One region of the Curtobacterium sp. LFS079 genome, then DNA from elsewhere that is predicted to be linked to it. Evidence: predicted binding sites of a transcription regulator. Region 1 holds the regulator's gene; each other region holds the start of a gene.
What was found. The regulator LexA, encoded in region 1, represses DNA repair genes until DNA is damaged. The targets are predictions, from matches to a motif close to TCGAACANNTGTTCGA.
Positions count from the first base shown of each region.

Region 1 (2,264 bases):
CGGTTCCGTCGTCGGCAGCCTTGGCCGGCGAGTTCAGGAAGCCGACGAAGGTCAGCAACGCTGCGAGCAGCAGCATTGCCGGGATTCCGAAGAAGACGATGCGGCCACGGCGTGTCAAGCGGAGGCGGCCGGGGACAGCCTTGGGAAATTCGCGGGTGATGGTGATGCCGGACATGAGCTGAGCCCTCCTGATGAAAAGCCTGCACCCGGACCCACCCGGCACATGGCTGCCAATTCTCTCTTCCATCAGCACCCGAATCCCCCGGTGTTCGAATCCGATATTCGAATCGAAGGACCGCCGGACTGCTGACTTAGAACACATATTCGAACCTTGCTACGACATTTTTAGCACTTATCAACGAATGGTGTCGAGACTCGCTAGAACAAATGTTTGATAAAGCCCTGTGCCTGCCCTACGTTTGAGGGAAGGAACAGGCACAGGAGAAGTGCATCAGGAGGGTCTGACATTTTAGGACCCGGTCCGGCCATCGGCCGGGGAAGAACGGAAGGACGCGGCACATGGCAGCACGAGCCAACGGCAACGGGGCCTCCCCTCGGGGCCAGCAGTTGCCCAAGGCAGCCAAGGGCCTGACCGTCCGCCAGAAGAAGATCCTGGAAACCATCCAGCGTTCCGTGAACGACAACGGCTACCCGCCCTCCATGCGCGAGATCGGCGACACCGTGGGCCTTGCCAGCCTCTCCAGCGTCACGCACCAGCTTTCCCAGTTGGAAAAGCTTGGCTATCTGCGGCGCGACCCGAAACGGCCGCGTGCAATGGAAGTGCTCATGCCACTCACCCTCGACGGCGGGGCAGGGATTCCGGGCGTGGAGGCTCCGGCCTCGCTGCGAAGCACGGGCGGGCTCGCAGTCACCGAACTGGCCAGCGCCAGCGATACCGCCATGGTTCCGCTGGTGGGCCGCATCGCTGCCGGTGGTCCCATCCTGGCGGACCAGACCGTGGAAGACGTGCTCCCGCTGCCCCGCCAGCTGGTCGGCCACGGCGAACTCTTCATGCTCAAGGTGGCCGGTGATTCCATGATCGACGCCGCAATCTGCGACGGCGACTGGGTGGTGGTGCGCCGCCAGAACGACGCCGTCAACGGTGACATCGTTGCGGCCCTGCTCGACGACGAAGCCACGGTCAAGACTTTCCGCCAGCGGGACGGCCACACGTGGCTGCTGCCCCAGAACACCCAGTACGAACCGATCCTCGGCGACCACGCCACGATCATGGGCAAGGTCGTTTCGGTCCTGCGTTCCCTCTAGCCGGCAGGGCCGGGGCCTCCCGCCGCCCGACGCGGGGCCTCTTAGCCGGCGCTCAGCCGTTCGAGTGCCCCGCGGACCACGGAGCTGTCTGTCGTCGCCCAGAAGGGCGGAAGCGCAGCCCGCAGGAACCCGCCATAGCGTTCGGTCGACAGCCTGGAGTCCAGCACGGCCACCACTCCCTTGTCACCCGTCGTACGGATCAGCCGGCCGGCGCCCTGGGCGAGGCGGATCGCAGCATGGGTGGCCGAGACCGCCATGAAGCCGTTGCCTCCGGACTGCGCCACGGCACGCGAGCGGGCAGTCATCAGGGGGTCGTCCGGCCGCGGGAACGGAATCCTGTCGATCACCACAAGCCGGCAGGAACCACCGGGGACGTCCACGCCCTGCCAGAGCGACATCGTTCCGAAAAGGCAGGTGTCCTTTTCGTCGGCGAACTGCTTCACGAGGGCGGCCATGGTGGACTCCCCCTGGCAGAGGATCGAGAGGTCCAGCCTGGAGCGCATCTGTTCGGCCGCTTCTTCGGCTGCGCGGCGGGAGGAGAACAGGCACAGCGCGCCGCCATTGGAGGCGCGGAGCAGCCGTTCGAGCTCGTCGAGCGCTTCGGGTGAGGTTCCACGGCCGGGTTTCGGCAGGTGCGCCGCCACGTACAGCATTCCCTGTTTCGGATAGTCGAAAGGCGAGCCGACGTCCACCCCGGTCCAGCTTGGCGCGCCGTCCCCCATCAGGCCGAGGCCACCCGCAGCTGGTTCGAATGCCGCGCCGATGGCGAGGGTCGCAGAGGTCAGCACCACGGTGTGATCCGCAAACAGGCCTTCGCGCAGGCGTCCGGCAACGCTCAGCGGGGCGATGTTGATCAAGGCCGGGGCGCCCTCGTCCGGCGCCGAATACCCCTGTTGCGGATCGAAGGTGCTGGCGCGCGAAAGCCAGACCACCTCGCGGTTTTCGCGGGCGGCGAGCAGGCGTTCGCACAGCTCCAGGATCAGCAGGAGGCGTGAGCG
Region 1 covers NZ_JBFPFO010000016.1:27,843-30,106, reverse strand. Annotated here, with positions in the region: gene ACNQPB_RS18585 (LysM peptidoglycan-binding domain-containing protein) at 1-175, opposite strand, end outside; gene lexA (transcriptional repressor LexA) at 520-1,266, shown strand; gene ACNQPB_RS18575 (ATP-dependent DNA helicase) at 1,308-2,264, opposite strand, start outside.

Region 2 (2,264 bases), on a different contig from region 1:
GCACATTTCCTTCCGCTACCGGCCCGATACCCCGGTGCTCGAGGACCTCTCCTTCAGTGTGGATCCGGGCCAGACCGTTGCCATAGTCGGCCACACCGGGGCGGGGAAGACCACCTTGGTGAACCTTCTCATGCGTTTCCATGAGCCGGACGCCGGACGGATCACCGTTGATGGCGTGGATATCTCGGAGATGCCCCGCGACGCACTCCGGCAGCATTTCGGCGTCGTCCTGCAGGAGCCCTGGATCTTCACGGGAACCATCCGGGAAAACATCGCGTATGGCAACCCCGACGCCAGCGACGCCGAGATCGTCGCCGCCGCCGGGGCGAGCCACGTGGACCATTTCGTACGCTCCCTCCCGGACGGCTACGCGACCATGCTCAGCAATGGCGGGGAGCCCCTGAGCCAGGGCCAGCGCCAACTGCTCAGCATCGCCCGGGCACGTCTTTCGGGGCGGCCCGTCCTGGTCCTGGACGAGGCCACAAGTTGGGTGGATACGCGCACGGAGGTGCTGATCCGGCGCGCCATGCACCGGCTCCGCAGCAACCGGACGTCCTTCGTCATTGCGCACCGCTTGTCCACGATCAGGGACGCTGATCTAATTCTCGTCATGGACCACGGACGGATAGTCGAGCACGGCACGCACCAGACCCTGCTGGCCCGGGGCGGCCATTATGCCCGGCTGCACGATGCCCAGTTCGCCGGGAGCGACGACGCCGAAACGCCCCTCGACGACGCCGGCACCGGGACTGTCCGATGAGCTCCCCGGGGGTGTTCCCGGGGGAGTGGCGGCCGAGCCAGACGAGTTCGGTCCCGCTTTTCGAACAGCTCCGCCTGCGGATCATCGACCTCGCAGACAGCGGCACCCTCCCGGTCGGCAGCAGGCTGCCCGCCGTGCGCAAGCTGGCCGAGCAGCTCGACGTCGCGCCGCACACCGTGGCGCGCTCGTACAAGGAACTCGAGGCCGCCGGCGTCGTGGCCACCCGCGGCAGGAACGGAACAGTGGTCTGCGCCCGCGACGAACGGCACAGCGTGCTTGCCGCCGTCGCCGCCGAATACGCCGCCGCGGCCAGGGCGCAGGGCGCCAGTTTCGCCGAGGCCGTGCAGCTTCTCGCGGCCGCCTACGACGAAGCGTAGCGCGTAGGTCCCTTCCCACCGCTCGCAAGCTCGCGGCGGGGCCCTCGGGACGACGCTTACGCGCACCGCGGTGCTACGGGCGGGCGTCGGGCCCTGTCGCGCCGGTGCGGCGGGTACCCGCACCCGCACATGGAAATTCGAAGAAGTTTTCGATTAGCATTAGTGGGTGCCCAAAGCCGTAGCTGAAGACTCCGCCGTCGAAACCCTCAAGAGCGTTCCCCCTGTCCCTGTACAGCCTGCCGGACATGACCTGTCCCGGCTCGTGGTCAAGGGCGCGCGGGAGCACAACCTCCGCAACGTCGACCTCGACCTGCCCCGCGACGCCATGATCGTGTTCACCGGCCTGTCCGGGTCCGGCAAGTCATCCCTTGCTTTCGACACCATCTTCGCCGAAGGCCAGCGGCGCTACGTGGAGTCACTGTCGGCCTATGCAAGGCAGTTCCTCGGCCAGGTGGACAAGCCGGACGTGGACTTCATCGAAGGCCTGTCCCCGGCGGTGTCCATCGACCAGAAGTCCACCAGCAAGAACCCGCGCTCCACGGTGGGCACCATCACCGAGATCTACGACTACATGCGCCTGCTGTGGGCGCGCGTCGGCCACCCGCACTGCCCTGTGTGCCACGAGCCCATCACCCGCCAGACGCCGCAGCAGATCGTCGACCAGCTCCTCGAGCTCGACACCGGAACCCGCTTCCAGGTCCTGGCGCCGGTGGTCCGCGGGCGCAAGGGTGAATTCGTGGAGCTTTTCAAGGAGCTCACCGCCAAGGGCTACGCCCGAGCCCGCGTCGATGGCGAGCTGGTCCAGCTGAACGATCCGCCCAAGTTGGGGAAGCAGTTCAAACACACCATCGAAGTGGTGGTGGACCGGCTGGTGGTCAAGGAAGGCATCAGCCAGCGCCTCACCGATTCCATCGAAACCGCGTTGTCCCTGGCCGAGGGCCGCGTGCTTGCGGAATTCGTGGACCTCGATGCCGAGGACCCCGCCCGAATCCGCGCGTTCTCGGAGAACCTGGCGTGCCCCAACGAGCACCCGCTGGCCATCGACGAGATCGAGCCCCGGTCCTTCTCCTTCAACAACCCCTTCGGCGCATGCCCCGCCTGCACCGGCATCGGCACCAAGCTCGAGG
Region 2 covers NZ_JBFPFO010000004.1:91,897-94,160, reverse strand. Annotated here, with positions in the region: gene ACNQPB_RS08775 (ABC transporter ATP-binding protein) at 1-760, shown strand, start outside; gene ACNQPB_RS08770 (GntR family transcriptional regulator) at 757-1,137, shown strand; gene uvrA (excinuclease ABC subunit UvrA) at 1,304-2,264, shown strand, end outside.
Region 2: a site for LexA is predicted at 1,275-1,290, ahead of uvrA (excinuclease ABC subunit UvrA). Genes of this name have one in related genera too.

Region 3 (2,264 bases), on a different contig from region 1:
CATTGATCGAACGCCAGCGACATTCAGTTCGCTCCTTGTGTTTTGTTTTGAAAGCAAGTTCAGACTAATGAATACGGACGCTTGCTTCCTCATTTTCGGCGCTTCGCTCTGACTCCTTGATGTTGCGCATACGCCTCTCCCACTCGACAACGATGTCGGTGGACTGCTCAAAATTGAGTAACTCGGCAAGGGTTGTCTGTACCGTTAGACCCGGCCGAGTGATTGACTGCGTAGACATACTCGCTCCTCCTGTTGATGGAAGGATACAAGGGTGGTCTGACATTCTGCGGACCACAGCTTGCAACCTAATCGTCGCGGACTGTCATGCTAACGCTGGGACTTCAGGAACGCGAGGAAGTCCATTACTTGTTTCGTTTCCTGCTCAGTGAGGTCAGAGAGTGCGCTTGCCGGAACCCCGGCGATCCGCGCGAGGCGGGATTCAGTCGGAAGCTGATTTGAATCCGATGGGAGGCCTGCGATTCGGAGGATCTCCGAATATTCAACCCCATACACTCGAGCTAGCTCAAAAAGAATCTTGGTAGATGGAATCTTGATTGAGCCGCTCTCAATTTGGCTTAGGTAGCCGTTTTTGACCACACCCTCAGACAGTTCTTCCACGCGTCGAAGTGTGTACCCTACCGCTTTCCGGGCAGCACGAAGATACGTGCCAAGGTCGGTGTTCATTTTCTTAGGATAGCAAGTGTTGCTCAGAATAACTAGCAAGACTCACTGCAAGTACCCTCTCGTCCATGGCTGCGGAACTTTGGCCGCAAGGGTGGGCGTTGATGCCTGGAAGCTACCCGTTCCCAGGACCGTTCAGGGGGCCTGGCTGCTGCTGTCCTGTTCTTGCGCGTGTGGGCCGCTTCCGAGAGTGTGAACTTTCAAAGCGCCAGCGCGACACGATCGGCCCGGTGGTGTCCACGACTACCACATCCTTAGAACATACTTTCGATTGCGCTAGTCTGTCCTAGTGTCTGATAAGAGCTCTATCGAGTGGACCGAAGCTACCTGGAACCCGACGACAGGTTGCGACCGCGTGTCAGCAGGCTGCGATAACTGTTATGCACTGACGCTAGCCAGGCGATTGAAGGCGATGGGGGCAGCAAAGTATCAGAATGATGGAGACCCCAGGACGAGTGGTCCTGGTTTCGGTCTCGCTGTTCATCCTGAAGCTCTTTCCACGCCATATTCTTGGAAGCGCCCGCGAGTCGTATTTGTGAATTCTATGAGCGACCTATTTCATGCCAGGGTTCCGCTGTCGTTCATTCGGGACGTTTTTGAAGTCATTTCGGAGACGCCACGCCACACCTATCAGGTCTTAACCAAGCGGCCTCGTCGTTTGGCCCGGATTGCTGATCAGCTTCAATGGCCAAGCAACTTATGGATGGGCACGAGCGTGGAGTCGGCAGACCAGTATCAGAGAGTGCTCGATCTCGTAAAAGTGCCGGCCTCAGTGCGGTTCATTTCGTGCGAACCCCTCCTCGGCCCGATTCCAGACGTTCCGCTGGGTGCAATCGATTGGGTGATAGCCGGAGGTGAGAGCGGATCCAAGGCGAGGCGAATGGACCCAGAGTGGGTTCGGGAGCTGCGGGACAGTTGCCTATCTTCAGGTACTCCGTTCTTCTTCAAGCAGTGGGGAGGCATCCGCCCCAAGAGCGGAGGGCGGGAACTGGACGGTCAAACGTGGGATCAGATGCCAGCCGGTAAGCCAACCCTGGCGATGTAGGCGCGTTGTAGCTTACCTTTTGCGGTGCCAGAGGGGATGATTCCTCGTGCCTCCAGAGACTTCAGTGCCAAACGGATGTGCTTTTCCCGTGCAAGACCAAGTGTGCGTCCAAGTACATGGTCAAGCTTGTCCTCTAAGGTAAACCCGGGGAAAGTGCCTAATAGGCTTTCCAAGTTCGACTCAATTTCTTCGCTCCACGCGAGTTCGTTGTCGTCGAACGCGAGGCCCCTCAACTCGGCCTGACCACCTGCCATACCTTCCTTCTGCTCTACGAGCCATTGGCGCCAATCCTTCCTTGCAAGAGACATGGCGTTATTCATCTCCCAGAGACCGTCAGGGTGGCGAGTGAAGAGTATGAGCTCGTAAACCGGCTTAGCTTCAAGGGAGTCGGAAACATCGGCAGTGATGTAACTACATCTCGTGGCCAGAGCGACGCGATCGGCGAAACCGACCAAGACTTCCGTTACCCAACCGTCAGGCTCGGATTCCGCCAGCTCGTGCCACCAGTCTCCGCCGAGGGCCTTATCCAGGGCCGTTA
Region 3 covers NZ_JBFPFO010000007.1:139,959-142,222, reverse strand. Annotated here, with positions in the region: gene ACNQPB_RS13475 (hypothetical protein) at 1-23, opposite strand, end outside; gene ACNQPB_RS13470 (helix-turn-helix domain-containing protein) at 328-684, opposite strand; gene ACNQPB_RS13465 (DUF5131 family protein) at 971-1,726, shown strand; gene tcmP (three-Cys-motif partner protein TcmP) at 1,690-2,264, opposite strand, start outside.
Region 3: a site for LexA is predicted at 937-952, ahead of ACNQPB_RS13465 (DUF5131 family protein). Genes of this name have one in related genera too.